Regions from separate parts of the Paenibacillus sp. PvP094 genome, predicted to be linked through region 2. Evidence: predicted binding sites of a transcription regulator. Region 2 holds the regulator's gene; the other holds the start of a gene.
What was found. Region 2 encodes CtsR, which represses protease genes until heat stress. Its sites were predicted from a motif close to ATGGTCAATAAAGGTCAAACA; they were not measured.
Positions count from the first base shown of each region.

Region 1: the regulator CtsR is predicted to act here: its motif matches at 1,743-1,763, upstream of clpP (ATP-dependent Clp endopeptidase proteolytic subunit ClpP).

Region 1 covers NZ_JBEPOM010000001.1:1,889,867-1,894,083, reverse strand. Annotated here, with positions in the region: gene ABIC22_RS08820 (PdaC/SigV domain-containing protein) at 1-929, shown strand, start outside; gene clpP (ATP-dependent Clp endopeptidase proteolytic subunit ClpP) at 1,058-1,654, opposite strand; tRNA gene ABIC22_RS08810 (tRNA-Arg) at 1,831-1,905, opposite strand; gene ABIC22_RS08805 (sugar-binding transcriptional regulator) at 2,347-3,372, shown strand; gene gap (type I glyceraldehyde-3-phosphate dehydrogenase) at 3,478-4,217, shown strand, end outside.
Region 2 covers NZ_JBEPOM010000001.1:2,813,553-2,817,769, forward strand. Annotated here, with positions in the region: gene ABIC22_RS12810 (GNAT family N-acetyltransferase) at 27-1,211, shown strand; gene ABIC22_RS12815 (CtsR family transcriptional regulator) at 1,700-2,161, shown strand; gene mcsA (protein-arginine kinase activator protein McsA) at 2,194-2,712, shown strand; gene mcsB (protein-arginine kinase McsB) at 2,741-3,811, shown strand; gene clpC (ATP-dependent protease ATP-binding subunit ClpC) at 4,000-4,217, shown strand, end outside.

The sequences.
Region 1 (4,217 bases), 920 kb from region 2:
AGGGACTTCTACAAGGTGGATCCACGTGGGTATCCCTCACTGCTGTTAAGGATGTAGCTGGTGGTACTTTAACCTATAACGCAAAAACAAAAGAGTACGCACTGACTGCAGCGAATAACACGATGAAAATCAGCCTGGCGGATGGTGAACCGTCGCTAAGAGTAAATAATTATTATCCTAACGTTGAAGCGAAGCTGATCAAGGGACGTCTGTACATTCCTTTTTCAGCGATGAGAGATTATTTGGGAGTTCAAGGCAGCTGGGATGGTAAAACCAAAACACTGGCGCTGAGCAAAGTGAAGCAAAATAGCGTGAAAGTGAAATCAGCAACCGTAAAAGTGGACATCAAAAATGCTGAGGTGGATATTCAATATCCGCAGGTGAGTGGACTTGCTAGCGATGAAGCCGAAGCGGCTATCAACAAAGTGTTGAAAGACGAAGTGGATGCATTCGTAGCTGCTTTCAAGAAGCAAACGGCCGAATACGGAACGGCAGCAGCCAACCGTCCATATGCATTCGAGAGCACCTATGTGGTGACGTACAACGAGAACGGCGTGCTGGGATTGGTTACTCAGCGTTATGAGGATTATGCCGGAGCCCACGGGATGACTACACGGACAGGTCACACCTTTGCGCTGGATACAGGTAAAGAGCTAAGTCTTGATGATGTGCTGCAAAACAACAAAACAATGCGCGATACGCTTGGCAAAAAGGTTGGTGAACAGCTTAAGGCTCGCGGTGGTTACCTGGACGGCTATAAAGGTCTGAACAAGGACCAGGACTTCTATGTAACACCTACAGGGGTAGTCGTGTTCTTCCAACTGTATGAGTACACTGCTTATGCAGAAGGTTTCCCGGAATTCCCGTTTACGTACAAAGAGTTACTTCCTAAAGGCAAACAGCCATTCAGTGGAATTGCAGCAGAGTAATTATTCCATATCATTCTAAAAAAAAGAGCGCCCCTCGTCATGATCATGACAAGGGGCGCTTCTTCGTAGTATGAACAGGTCAATCAGATTGGCCTGTTCATATATCTTCAATATACAGTTACCTCGGCTTATACGCCTTGGGAGCCAACGTTTGCGATGACTTTATCAATGATACCGTAATCGGCAGCTTCAGCAGCACTCATGAAGTAGTCACGGTCTGTATCTTTCTCGATGCGCTCCAGTGGTTGACCTGTGCGCTCAGCGATGATGCGGTTCAAGGTATCACGCATTTTCAGAATGCGGCGGGCACGGATTTCGATATCCGAAGCCTGACCTTGTGCACCGCCCAGCGGCTGGTGAATCATGATCTCACTGTTAGGCAGTGCAAAACGTTTGCCTTTTGCACCTGCATTGAGCAAGAATGCGCCCATGGAAGCAGCCATACCTACACAGATGGTAGATACATCAGGTTTGATAAATTGCATTGTATCGTAAATGGCCATACCGGCTGTAATGGATCCGCCTGGGCTGTTGATGTATAGATGAATGTCTTTCTCCGGATCTTCCGCAGCGAGGAACAACATCTGTGCCATGATGGCATTCGCAACAACGTCATTTACATCGCTGCCTAGAAAGATAATACGATCCTTCAGCAATCTGGAATAGATGTCATAGGCGCGCTCACCGCGGTTGCTCTGTTCAACGACCATAGGAATATAACTCACGTGAAAAACCTCCTCGGAAATGTACATGGAATAGTGTATCTATTTAAACTGTTACCGTATTACCCACATCATAAACAATTTCAAACAAAAAGTCAAAGAAAGTCAAACTAACTTTGAAAAAAAAGAAACCTTTACGGTTCCATTGGTTAAAAGGGTTATGAGCTGCTAATCAAGAATGGCGCGCCCGCCAAGAATCGAACTTGGATCTCAGGCTTCGGAGGCCTACGTCATATCCATTGGACCACGGGCGCACGTTGATGTGACAGCAATAATGATTATAGCTCATGGAATCCTGAATTGCAAGAGATATGATCAAGCTTATGGTTTGGAATGACCTGAAATTGATCATGATGATGAAGAATGGATAAAGAGAGTATTTAAGTAAATGCTAAGAGAAGTTTTGGACAGGTTGCATGAAGCGCGATCCTGGAGTCAATAGAAGCGATATATAGATGAGAAATTTGGTTTTCTTCTATATATGGTATGAATGCGGCTGCACTTTCCTGTGGAAGTCGGAGATTGTGAAAATAAGCGCGTACAATGGCCCAAAACGTTGTGAAATAAGGCTTTTGAAACACTTGCATGTCACGTCAGTTTTAGGTAGAATAGACGTGGGACTTAAAAAGTTAACCCGGGACATTTTAGGGCCATGAAAGAGAGCTTGGAACGAGAAGCTTGCGGGAGTGGAAAGCATGCGAACGATTTTAGAAGTGCAAAAGCAGCTTCTGCCTGATCTCATGGATGTCTTGAAGAAGAGGTATACGATTCTGCACCAGATCATGTTATCGGATGTGATCGGGAGAAGGACGTTAGCCAATTCCATGCAGATGACCGAGCGGGTTCTGAGGGCTGAGACCGATTTGTTAAAGGCTCAGGGACTTATTGAAATTGACAGTGCAGGGATGAAGATCAGTGAGGCAGGGCATGATTTGCTGCAGCAGTTAGAGCCAGTAGCCAAAGAGCTGTTCGGATTATCCGAGCTGGAAGAACGCATCAAGCAAGCCTACGGTCTGCAAAAGGTAGTTGTCGTTCCCGGCGATTCGGATATTTCTCCATTTGCCAAACGGGAACTGGGTAAGGCTGGAGCGAAGGCTCTTAGTCAAGTAATGAATGATAACGACGTTGTTGCCGTTACAGGCGGATCAACAACGGCAGGAGTGGCAGAGCAGCTGACTCCGCCAACATCGCTTAAAGGTGTCTGGTTCGTACCGGCACGCGGCGGTTTGGGAGAAAGCCTCGAAATTCAGGCCAATACGATTGCATCGACAATGGCAAAACGGGTAGGAGCACAATATAAACTCCTGCATGTACCGGATTTGCTGAGTGATCATGCCTATGAATCGTTAATTCAGGACCCAAGCGTCCAGGAGATTCTTCAGCTGATCAGACAGTCACGCATCGTAATTCACGGAATCGGTGATGCCGTGGAGATGGCGCGAAGACGCAAACTTGCAACGGAGATCATAGAAGAGCTTCAGGAGCAAGGAGCCGTATCTGAATCCTTCGGTTATTATTTTAACGATCAGGGTGAAGTGGTACACACCATGCTAACTCTGGGCATGCGACTTCAGGATATTGAACGGACCGATGTGGTGATCGGAATTGCGGGCGGCAAAAGTAAGGCGGCTGCCATTCACTCCGTACTGCGATTCGGACAGGAAGATATTCTGATTATTGATGAGGCAGCTGCCGAAGTCATCGTTGCCGAAATGGAATAAGGTTTTTCTTTTACCACAACTCTTGTTGTCTTGACGGACTTCACCGTCTGTCTTGAATATATAGCTTCATAAAAAAATAAATCAAAACTTGGGAGGAACTTACTCATGATTAAAGTAGGTATTAACGGTTTTGGACGTATTGGTCGCTTGGCATTCCGCCGTATTCAAAATGTAGAGGGCATTGAAGTAGTAGCAATCAACGACTTGACTGACGCTAAAATGCTGGCTCATTTGCTTAAATATGATACAACTCAAGGTCGCTTCGATGGCGATGTTGAAGTACACGACGGCTTCTTCAAAGTGAACGGCAAAGAAGTTAAAGTACTGGCTAACCGTAACCCAGAAGAACTTCCTTGGGGCGACCTGGGCGTAGACATCGTTCTGGAATGTACTGGATTCTTCACAACTAAAGAAGCAGCTGAGAAGCACCTTAAAGGCGGCGCTAAAAAAGTTGTTATCTCCGCACCAGCTACTGGCGACATGAAAACCATCGTTTACAACGTAAACCATGAAATCCTCGACGGTACTGAAACTGTAATCTCCGGCGCATCTTGCACAACAAACTGCCTGGCTCCTATGGCAAAAACACTGCAAGACAAATTCGGAATCGTTCAAGGCTTGATGACTACAATTCACGCTTACACTGGCGACCAAAACACATTGGATGCTCCACACCCTAAAGGTGACTTCCGTCGTGCTCGCGCAGCGGCTGAAAACATCATCCCTAACACAACTGGTGCTGCTAAAGCAATCGGTTTGGTTATCCCTGAACTGCAAGGTAAATTGGATGGTGCAGCTCAACGTGTACCAGTAGCTACTGGTTCCCTGACTGAGCTCGTAACTGT
Region 2 (4,217 bases):
TTCTGAAGAATGGGGTGCAGGATGTTATGGATATTCGTAAACTAACGACTGATGATTTCGAAGCGTGTATGACGCTTTCGGAGTACGCTTTTCAGTTTGTATTAAACGAGGAACAGGTTGAAAAGCGCCGTGAGGAGTTCGCCTCACACAATGTGTTGGGAGTATATGAGGATGGACAAGTTGGAGCCAAGCTTCAGATCATTCCTTTTCAAACTTATATTCAAGGTCGATCATTTGCGATGGGCGGTATTGCGGGTGTGGCAACATGGCCGGAATACCGGCGCAAAGGTTGGGTAGCGGGGCTGCTTAAATTTGCACTCGAAGAGATGAATCGGAATAAACAAAGTATTTCCTTCCTGCATCCGTTCTCGTTTGCTTTTTATCGGAAATATGGATGGGAGACCTACGTAGAGTTTAAAAATTACAAGCTGTCTACCGATCAATTACCTGCGAAGAAGCCAACTCCAGGTACTCTCCGGCGGGGCAATCCAGAGCTATCGGTGCTGAAAGAGGTATATGACACGTATGCAGAACGTTATAACGGAACCTTAAGCCGGAATGATGCTTGGTGGGAAAATTCAGTTTATGCTAAGAAAGGTAGCCAGCGGGCTGTTTACTATGATGAAGCAGGACTGCCTCAAGGCTATGTACTTTACGAGGTTAAGGAAAGAAAATTTACCATTGGTGAGATGGTGCATCTAAATGAAGAGGCAAGACAAGGGTTATGGACGTTTATCGCCAATCATGATTCGATGATTGATGAAGTGACGTTAAAAGCGCCTGCGAACGATACACTGGCTTTTCAACTGGATAATCCACGGATTCAACAGGAGGTTACCCCATACTTTATGGCGAGAATCGTTAGTGTGGAGCAGTTCATTTCGCAGTATCCTTTTGCAAGCCAAGACTCTCCGGTACAGATTCAGCTTGAGGTAGAAGATGCACATGCACCGTGGAATGAAGGGGTATGGGAATTGAACGTGGCTATGAACGGAACAGCTTCCATCTGGAAAAAGGGGGAGCTTACTACGGAAGATCAGCCTGCTCAGCATATCAGACTTAACATCCAATCGCTCACGGCAGTGTTGATGGGGTATCGCAGACCCGCTGAGATGGCCCGAATCGACAGGATTCAAGGCTCGGAAGAGGATATTCGGGCTTTGGAAAAAGCGATACCTGTTCGCCAAACCTATCTGATGGATTTCTTCTGATTTTTCAAATGTGTTTATGCGTGTATCCAGAGCCAATTCATCTTGGCTGCCTTCCCTTTTCATATTAATAGAAAAACGTTGCTACAGTGAGACAAACGAACTTCTCTGGCTTTTTTGGAGAGGTTTTTTTGTGTCCGGGGAATATTTCGTGTAAAATCGTAAAAAATGAATAGTGACCCCACTTGGCAAAACCACAAAATATGCTATAATGTATATAAAGTCAAAGAAAGTCAAAGTCAACTGAAGGTTAAATACTTACGTAGCTTTCTTTCTACATTCCGGTGATGAGACACATTTCATGAACGATGGATATCATCGGAAAGAGGCAGTACCAAGAGGACCTTCGTGCGTCCTTACTCTTCCGAATAAGCCAGTGGAAATCAAGATTCGTCGTTTCCCTGTTTGGTTAAATGGGTTGAGAAGGTGTACTCTGTGGGGGCGTGTGGGTCCTTATTGACTTAACGTTTCAGACAGTGGAGGATGAGTGGATGCGTAATATCTCTGATATTATCGAACAATATCTGAAGAGTATTTTGCATGAAAGTCCCGAAGGAATGGTTGAAATTCAGCGCAATGATCTTGCAGATCAATTCTCATGCGTACCATCCCAGATCAACTATGTAATAAGTACACGTTTTACTCTTGAAAAGGGATATTTAGTCGAGAGTAAACGTGGTGGTGGCGGTTATGTTCGCATACAGCGGATCGAATTGCCGGCCCACTCTGCTTTGCATAATCATCTGCACCATAGCATCGGGGATGAGATTGGACAGACAGCTGCCGAAGGCTTGATTTATCAGCTGGAAGAAGCACGTTTCCTGAGTAAAAGGGAAGCGGGGTTGATGCGTGCAGCTGTATCAAGAGAAATTTTATTGGTCAAACTTCCTTACCGGGATCAAATTCGTGCCAGAATGTTAAAGGCGATGTTAATATCTTTGCTCGGTAAATGAAAACCTATCGGGATCAAGGAGGTACATCCTAAATGCTGTGCCAAGAATGCGACAAACGTCCGGCGACTCTTCATTTCACCAAAATCGTGAATGGAGAAAAGACGGAATTCCATATTTGTGAGACATGTGCCCGTGAAAAGGGAGAAATGATTCCGGGAACATCGAATGGATTTTCCATTCACAATCTGTTGTCCGGGTTGCTTGATTTCGAACCTAAGAATGGAAATGCCGGGGCTCCCCCTGCTCAGACTCTTCGCTGTGAAGAGTGCGGCATGACTTACTCACAGTTTAGCAAAATCGGCCGTTTCGGCTGCAGTTCTTGTTATAAATATTTTGACAGTCGTCTGGATCCGTTGTTCAAACGGGTTCATGGCAGCACAACCCATGTGGGCAAAGTGCCTGCACGAGCTGGTGGTCGCATTAAAGTGAAGCGGCAGATTGCCGACCTGAAGCGCGATCTTCAGGAGAGTATCGCCCAGGAAGAATTTGAAGAGGCGGCTCATATCCGTGACCAGATCAGGGAACTTGAAAAAGAAATAGCTCAAGAGTAGAGTTTGTCATGAGTAGGAGGGACGCGTAATGCCTAATCTGCGCTTTACAGAGAAGGCGCTCAGCGACTGGATGCGCAGTGAAGCGGCTGATTCCGAAATCGTCATTAGCAGCCGTGTCCGGATCGCACGTAATCTTCAGCATTACCCATTTCCAATGCTTGCTTCCAATGAGCAATCGGAAGAAGTGCTGAATAAGCTGAGCGAAGTACTTCAATATGATGACGTTCATGCCTTTGGAGATTTCCACACCTTGGACCTGATGGATATTGATGATCTCGATAAGCGGGTGCTGGTGGAGAAACATCTGATTAGCCCCAGTCTTGCGAACGAATCAAAAAATGGTGCGGTTATTCTCAGTGAGGATGAATCCGTCAGTATTATGATTAACGAAGAAGACCATCTTCGTATCCAATGCCTCTATCCGGGGTTCCAGGTGAAAGAAGCCTGGGAGAAAGCTTCCGCCATAGACGATGCTTTTGAAGCGCATGTGGATTATGCTTTTGATGATCGGAGAGGATACCTGACCAGCTGTCCTACCAATGTAGGTACAGGGGTAAGAGCATCTGTAATGATGCATCTGCCTGCTCTGGTGATGACACAGCAGATTGGACGCATTCTGACAGCTGTTTCTCAAGTGGGGTTAACCGTGCGTGGGATATATGGCGAAGGCAGCGAAGCGATGGGCAACCTTTTCCAGATCTCCAATCAGATTACGCTTGGACAGACGGAACAAGAGGTTATCGATAATCTGCATAGCGTTGTGCTTCAGATGATTGGGCATGAACGTACTGCCAGAGAGCGGTTGATTTCTGACTCTAGACTACGGATTACCGATAGAGTGATGCGTTCATATGGGATTTTGTCCCATGCAGCCATTATGGATTCCAAGGAAGCCGCGCAGCGTCTCTCGGATGTTCGCTTAGGTGTAGATCTGGGGCTGTTGAATGGATTGTCCATTACGGTAATGAACGAGTTAAACGTGATGACACAACCAGGCTTTTTGCAGAAAACATTCGGAGAAGATATGCGCACAGATGAGCGTGACATCTACCGGGCCCAGTTGATTCGTGATACGATCAATGCAGCCAGTCAATCCTAGTAATTGTTTTCTTCAGATTTAATATTAAGGTTTCATGCCGCATCTGCGGCTTTATATAAAACGGGCATTGGACTAAATGCCAAATGACTTTATTCGCAGCATGGCTGCAAACAAGAATGATATGAATTATACGGCGGGATCATGATCAAGGCCCACGTTTTATCCAAAACCATGGAGGTGCAGGAGATATGATGTTTGGAAGATTTACGGAACGGGCCCAAAAGGTGCTCGCACTCGCGCAGGAAGAAGCTGTCCGTCTCGGTCATAATAACATCGGTACAGAGCACATTTTGCTCGGCCTCATTCGTGAAGGCGAAGGCATCGCAGCCAAAGCGCTAATCGGCCTGGGACTCGGATTGGAAAAAATTCAAGATGAAGTAGAAACGCTGATTGGTCGCGGCCAAGA